DNA from 3 places in the Herminiimonas arsenitoxidans genome. Region 1 is predicted to be linked to each of the others. Evidence: predicted binding sites of a transcription regulator. Region 1 holds the regulator's gene; each other region holds the start of a gene.

Region 1 (2,275 bases):
CGTGGGGCAAACAACTCAAACATGGTGACACCTTGTATTCATGATTATCCAGTCTGAGCACACCGGGAAAAGGTATAGGACCTTTACCGGCAAGAATACGCATGCTGATCCGAGTGTGTGAAGACGCGATTAAGCGGCGTCAACAGTCAGACCATGCTTGCGAGTCATCAGCAAGATACAACGCACTCAAGCTCGTACAGGTGGACACGAGATCACACCGCAAGAGCGATATATGCAATCAATTTAAAAACTAAGGGAGTAGAAAAAGAACAATCGAGGACCGATTGCCTTAAAGCCACTACCCGCCATTGCGGCAAGGTAGCGATGAGAAATCGTGGGCTACCTTGCCAGCATACTATCGGTATGAGAACTACAACTGGAACTGCCCATTCAAAAACCCCATCGGAAAATAATCGACGCACTTTACCACTCGCTTCCCCATCTTGCAATGAGCGCCGTCATTTCGGCGCACCTTGAAAAAGGCAATTCCGGCGACAGCGTTTACAATGACGCCTCTGATCGCAAAAATGGAACGAGGAAAATGCCGTTTGTCGTCACTGAAGCATGTATTCAATGTAAATATACCGATTGCGTTGTGGTTTGCCCGATGGATTGTTTTTTTGAAGGCCCCAACTTCCTTGCGATCAATCCGGATGAATGCATCGATTGTTCCGTATGCGTACCGGAATGCCCCGTCAATGCCATCGTTAACGCGGCTGAAATCTCGCCCGAACAACAGCATTTCGTCGCATTGAATCGTGAGTTATCCATGCGCCCTGACTGGAAACGCATCAGCCAGGCCAAGACGCCTATGCCTGAACATGAAAAATGGGCGCAGCGTAAGGATAAGTTGCCCTTGTTACAGATTGATGACAAGATCACATGAGTCGCCTCAGTCTTCAAGACTGAGCCTCTCACCGTTAAACCAGTCACCGCACCCATACCGCATCGCGGTTCGACTAAGCAAAGAATATGAGCCAGCCTTCCTCCTCTACCGTTGATGCAGCATTGAACGTCAACGCCTTGCGCGCCAGTTGCTCCACTTGCAGCATGCATCAGTTGTGTCTGCCTATGGGCCTGGGCGAAAACGATATGGAGCGCCTGGATCAAATCATCGGCCGCCGGCGCAAAGTGTCACGCGATGAATATCTGTATCGCATGGGTGATCCCTTTGTTAACTTGTATGCGGTGCGCGTTGGTCACTTCAAAACCTGCCAGATCAACGCTGGTGGCGAACAGCAGATTACCGGTTTCCAGATGACCGGCGAATTGCTCGGCATGGATGCCATCAGTACCGACCTCCATCACTGTGATGCGATTGCGTTGGAAGATAGTGAAGTCTGCGAAATCCCATTTCCACGACTGGAAGAGTTGTTCAGCACCATGCCAACACTGCTGCGTCACTTCCATCGCATGATGAGCCAGGAAATCACGCGTGAGCAAAGCGTCATGCTGCTGCTCGGCAACATGCGCGCAGAACAACGCTTTGCGGCCTTTTTGCTGAATCTGGCTTCGCGTTATATGGCACGCGGCTACTCCTCGACCAACTTCCAGTTGCGCATGTCGCGTGAAGATATAGGCAACTATCTCGGCTTGACGATAGAAAGCATCAGCCGCTTGCTCTCCAAGTTCAAGAAAGAAGGCTTGCTGAAAGTGAGCAATCGCGAGATAGAACTGCTGGCTCCCGCTATTTTGAAAGAAATGGCTGCCGGTAATGCCAGCTGCCGTTAAATCCAGGTATTGATTTTATTCAAGGCGCCCCGACCTTGAGCACACGTTCTTACATATCAATTTGAATAAGAAATTGGAGTAACGAAGCTAACGCCATTCATGCGTTGGCTATTCAGTGATCGCATGCACGATGCACTCGCGCGTTTAACGTTGGGCTTACCGAAGAGGATGAAATGAATATATTGATATTCGGTGCGACTGGTATGGTTGGCCAAGGCGTATTGCGCGAATGCCTGCTCGATCCAGATGTCACACTGGTAAAAACCATAGGTCGCAGCAGCACTGGCCAGCAGCATTCCAAATTGCGTGAAATCGTACACTCTGATTTGCTTGATTACGCGGCCATCGAAGATGAGTTGCGCGATATCGATGCCTGCTTTTTCTGTCTCGGCATTTCATCCGTTGGCATGACGGAGGCCGACTACACTCGCATCAGTTACGACATGACGCTGGCGGCAGCCACAACATTGGCCAGACTCAATCCGAATATGACATTCATCTATGTATCCGGTGCCAGTACCGATAGCTCGGAACAGGGATCCGT
Region 2 (2,275 bases), 1.3 Mb from region 1:
TGCGTTGTCGAGGGTGTTTGCACCTTCGTTAACCAGGGTGATGTCTGGGTAGTTTTTCAACACGTCACGGATTGCGCCGAGCGAGTTGAAGTAGTTCATGACTGGAGTAGCTGTGCTCAGTTTGGTAGCCAATTTAGCTTTGGTGCCGGTAGCACGTTCAGCAATAGCGCTCATCCATTCTGTTGGCTTAGCAGCGCCTTTCAGGCCAGCGCGCAATGCGTTGACGCAAGATTGAACGTCGCCAACCAGTGGTGCAGCGATAGGTACGTTGCTGTCCATTTCGTTAGCTTGGATGTCGATCTGCACGAATTGTTTCGAACCGCCCCATGTTTTGCCTTTACCGTGCGACAACAACCAGTTCAGACGAGCACCGATCAATACAACGACGTCGGACTCTTGCAGAACCATCGAACGTGCAGCAGCAGCACATTGTGGATGTGTATCGGAAACCAAGCCTTTAGCCATCGACATAGGCGTGAAAGGAATACCTGTTTCTTCGATCAGTGCTTTGATATCTGCATCGCATTGTGCGTAAGCAGCACCTTTGCCGAGCAAGATCAATGGCTTTTTAGCGCCTTTGATCAATGCAACAGCGCGTGCAACAGCGTCTGGACCTGGGATCTGTGCTGGAGCTGGATCAACTGGAACGAACAGAGTTTTCGCGCCTTCTTCTGCGCTCATGGTGGTGCTGAACAGACGTGCTGGAATATCCAGATACACGCCGCCTGGACGACCGGACAATGCTGTACGGATAGCGCGAACAACTGCGACGCCGATGTCTTCAGTACGGTTGATACGGAACGAAGCTTTGCAATGTGGGCGAGCGATGTTCAACTGATCCATTTCTTCGTAGTCGCCTTGTTGCAGGTCGACGATTTCACGTTCCGAAGAACCGGAAATCAGAATCATTGGGAAGCAGTTGGTGGTGGCGTTAGCCAGTGCGGTCAAACCGTTCAAGAAGCCAGGTGCGGAAACAGTCACGCAAACGCCTGGTTTTTTGGTCAAGTAACCAGCAACCGATGCCGCGTAACCTGCATTTTGTTCGTTACGGAAGCTGAAGAACTTGTTACCACGTGCTTGCCACATACGGCCGATTTCGGTAACAGGGATGCCGAGAAGACCATAAATGTTGGTGATGCCGTTCATTTCCAAGGCTTCCATCAGGAGGTGGAAGCCGTCTGTCAGCTCTACGCCTTCTGCTACTGCCTGAATGTCGTTTTTCATAATGAATATCTCTTCGGTTGATTTCGATAAAGGTTAGGCAACGTTGCCTAATCCCATGGTTGCCGCGCTTTTGTCGGCCATTCTTACTTGCAAGGCACCTCTAAAAATCAGATCGGTTGATTTTTAGAGATACCCTTTAGTTATGCTTTTACGCATACACTATCCAAGTGGGCGTATCATATCGATCTGCCCTCGCTTCGATCATTGACCCCGGTCAATTTTCATCGCATGATATCGGCCCCGACCACCCTTCTTTCTTTTATATCTACATATCTTGTAAATGCCGACTGTTGATAACCATCCAGAACGAAATGTCATTCGCGTCCAGCTCAGACAAAATCTTGTCTTAAAAGACATGACTGATAGCGAATGGGCCGAACTGGAGTCGCATTTACTCGTCGTGGACTGTCCCAAAGGTGACTTCCTGCTGCATCAGGGCGTGCATGAAATGGAGCAATATTTCATCCTTGATGGCATATTGAAGCGCGTTGTTACTAATCAGCAAGCCAAGGAAATGATTCTGCGCTTTGCCGATGAACGCAATATGGAAACCAGTTACGCCGCATGGCGACTGAAAACACCCACACCTTACAGCATCATCTGCGTAACAAAAGCGCGCGTCGTGAAGTTGCCTTTGCTGCAATGGATCGCCTTCATCGATAAACATGAACATGTTAAACAAGCATTTGAGTTAGACGTCATGCATTTGATGAGCGAAATCATGGCACATACGATTACTTTGCACTTGCTCGATGCACCTGGTCGCGTACAGCGCTTTACACGCAAACATCCAGAACTCTTCGATCGCATTCCGAAGAAAGAACTCGCCTCCTACCTTAATTTGTCGCCAGAAACACTGAGCCGGCTGAAACATCAAGGAAAAATCTGACCTCTTCCTTAAGTGAGGTCAGATTTTCAAAAAACTAGTATTTGCCCGAAGAATACAGTTTTGAATTAACCATCAAGCGCACTTGATTGTCGATACTGACAACACCCGGCACACCAGCAGCAACTTTCTCTGCAGCAGCATGTTCATCAGCATGCAGAACCA
Region 3 (2,275 bases), 1.2 Mb from region 1:
CGCAGAACACTGGATGCATTGATGCCCTTCGTTAATAGAGGTGTTGCCATCGTCGGTCTGGAACCATCATGCCTGCTGTCGCTACGCGATGAATTCCTCAATTACGGATACGGTGAAGAAGCCGAGAAGCTCGCCAGCATGGCCTATCTGTTTGAAGAGTTCCTGGTACATGAACATAGCGCAGGACGACTGCAGCTTGATCTCAAGCCACTCGCCTCAAACAAGGCGATGGTGCATGGTCACTGTCATCAAAAAGCATTCGATGCATTCCGTCCGGTGCAAACAGTATTGAACTGGATACCGCAACTTGATGTTGCTGTGGTCGAATCATCCTGCTGCGGCATGGCTGGCAGCTTCGGCTATGAAGCAGAGCATTACGAAGCATCGCAAGCGATGGCTGAGCTATCGCTACTCCCGGCGATACGCAAGGCAGAAGATGGCACCATCTTCGTCGCCGACGGCACCAGTTGCAGACATCAAATTTCTGATGGTACACAGGAAGAAGCCATCCACGTCTCGCGCGTGCTGGCCGACGCCTTACGCAAGTAAGCAGTTGCGATGCACTCATAGTGCATCGCAACAAAAAACCTTCCTCCCCCAGAACGAGACCATCCAGCCAGGGATGGCAAGAAGTTCTGCTTCCGCCCGGAACCAAACGATCTTTTTGCACTCAGTTTAAGTATGTAAGATGAAATAACACCTAAGCTATCGGCCTTGGGACTCTGACGTAACGACCGCATCCGCGTATTGCCGATGTTTTGATCTGCATCAATCACTTGCGCTGCGTGCGCAATATAGTCGAGAAAGCAGCACCCTTTTCACATCATGGAGGCCACCATGTTCCAGAAAATTCTCATTCCAACCGACGGTTCCCCGCTATCCGATAAAGCAGTCGATACAGCAATTGAGTTTGTGCAAAAACTGGGCGGTGAACTAGTCATACTCTCCGTCGCCGAACCTTATTTATATACGGGCATGATGGAAGGTGCAGGCGTCTTCCCGATAGATCCCGTGCTGTATGACGACAAGGTGGCGGCGCTCGCACAGAAACACTTGGACAAAATAGAAGCCACAACACGCGCCAAAGGCATTAAATCCAGAACCGTGGTGTCGATAGGCCTCAATCCGTACGAAGAAATCGTAAAAATCGCCGAAGAATACAAATGCGACGCCATCTTCATGGCATCGCACGGGCGCAAAGGATTGAACAAGCTGTTTGTCGGCAGCGAAACACAAAAAGTACTGGCGCACACCACGCTGCCGGTTCTGGTGCTCCGCTAGAAACGCGTGTCACCCTGGGTTGCGACGGCCTGTCGTGACCCATTTTTCCTGCAATTCCATCCAAGGTACGCAGGTAATAGCCGTTCTCGCCCCGTGGTATCATTGCGCTTCGCAAAAATGCGCAGAAAACATCCTGATTCAACACGAAATTCGCAAAAAATCCGCATAGTTCGTATATCCGAGCCGGATTGATTCTTGTCCTAGCCATCCAGATAGCCGCCATCCATTTTTATCCTGAACGGAATTAGTCATGCGGATACACAATTTCCTGATCACTTGCGCTCTTGCTCTTGTGACATTATCGGCACAAGCATTTGAACGACCCTTCCCGCCCGAAGTAAAACGCGGCGTGATGACACCGGCAAACTATCCGGCAATTGTTATCAATGAGAAAACACGCACCTTGTCTGCTGGCGCACGTATCTGGAATCAAGACAATATGATCGAAATGCCGTCTGCTTTACGCGGCAGCGACATCGCCGTGAATTACACGGAAAGCAATACCGGCGACATCGACCGCATCTGGATTTTGACGGCAGACGAAGCGAAAAGAACCTTGCCGCTCGTGCCTGTGGAGCCTGCCAAACCCACGCCACTGCCAGCCCCTGTATCAACAGTCAAATAAGTAACTGAGTAAATAAGCCATACCATGCAGAAAAAGATATACATCAAAACCTTCGGTTGCCAAATGAACGAGTACGACTCGGACAAGATGGTCGACGTACTCAATGCCTCCGATGGCATGATCAAAACCGACACGCCGGAAGATGCCGATGTGATCCTGCTCAACACCTGCTCCGTGCGCGAAAAAGCGCAAGAGAAAGTATTCTCCGATCTCGGCCGTCTGCGTGAATTGAAATTGCTGAAGCCGGATCTGGTGATCGGTGTTGGCGGTTGCGTCGCATCACAAGAAGGCGATGTCATCGTCAAGCGCGCACCTTATGTTGATCTGGTATTCGGCCCGCAAACCCTGCATCGTTTGCCGGAAATGTTG

The links. Region 1 encodes FNR, which switches genes on or off when oxygen is low (the NO sensors DNR and NnrR bind a similar motif). Its sites were predicted from a motif close to TTGATNNNNATCAA; they were not measured.
Region 2: the regulator FNR is predicted to act here: its motif matches at 1,429-1,442, upstream of oxc (oxalyl-CoA decarboxylase).
Region 3: the regulator FNR is predicted to act here: its motif matches at 759-772, upstream of BQ6873_RS09260 (universal stress protein).

What each region holds. Positions count from the first base shown of each region.
Region 1 is NZ_LT671418.1:747,339-749,613, forward strand. It holds gene BQ6873_RS03490 (ABC transporter permease) at 1-23, opposite strand, end outside; gene fdxA (ferredoxin FdxA) at 542-886, shown strand; gene fnr (fumarate/nitrate reduction transcriptional regulator Fnr) at 973-1,731, shown strand; gene BQ6873_RS03505 (NAD-dependent epimerase/dehydratase family protein) at 1,905-2,275, shown strand, end outside.
Region 2 is NZ_LT671418.1:2,002,772-2,005,046, forward strand. It holds gene oxc (oxalyl-CoA decarboxylase) at 1-1,224, opposite strand, end outside; gene BQ6873_RS09415 (Crp/Fnr family transcriptional regulator) at 1,505-2,113, shown strand; gene BQ6873_RS09420 (cytidylate kinase family protein) at 2,148-2,275, opposite strand, start outside.
Region 3 is NZ_LT671418.1:1,964,322-1,966,596, forward strand. It holds gene BQ6873_RS09255 (FAD-binding and (Fe-S)-binding domain-containing protein) at 1-549, shown strand, start outside; gene BQ6873_RS09260 (universal stress protein) at 838-1,281, shown strand; gene BQ6873_RS09265 (hypothetical protein) at 1,532-1,906, shown strand; gene miaB (tRNA (N6-isopentenyl adenosine(37)-C2)-methylthiotransferase MiaB) at 1,931-2,275, shown strand, end outside.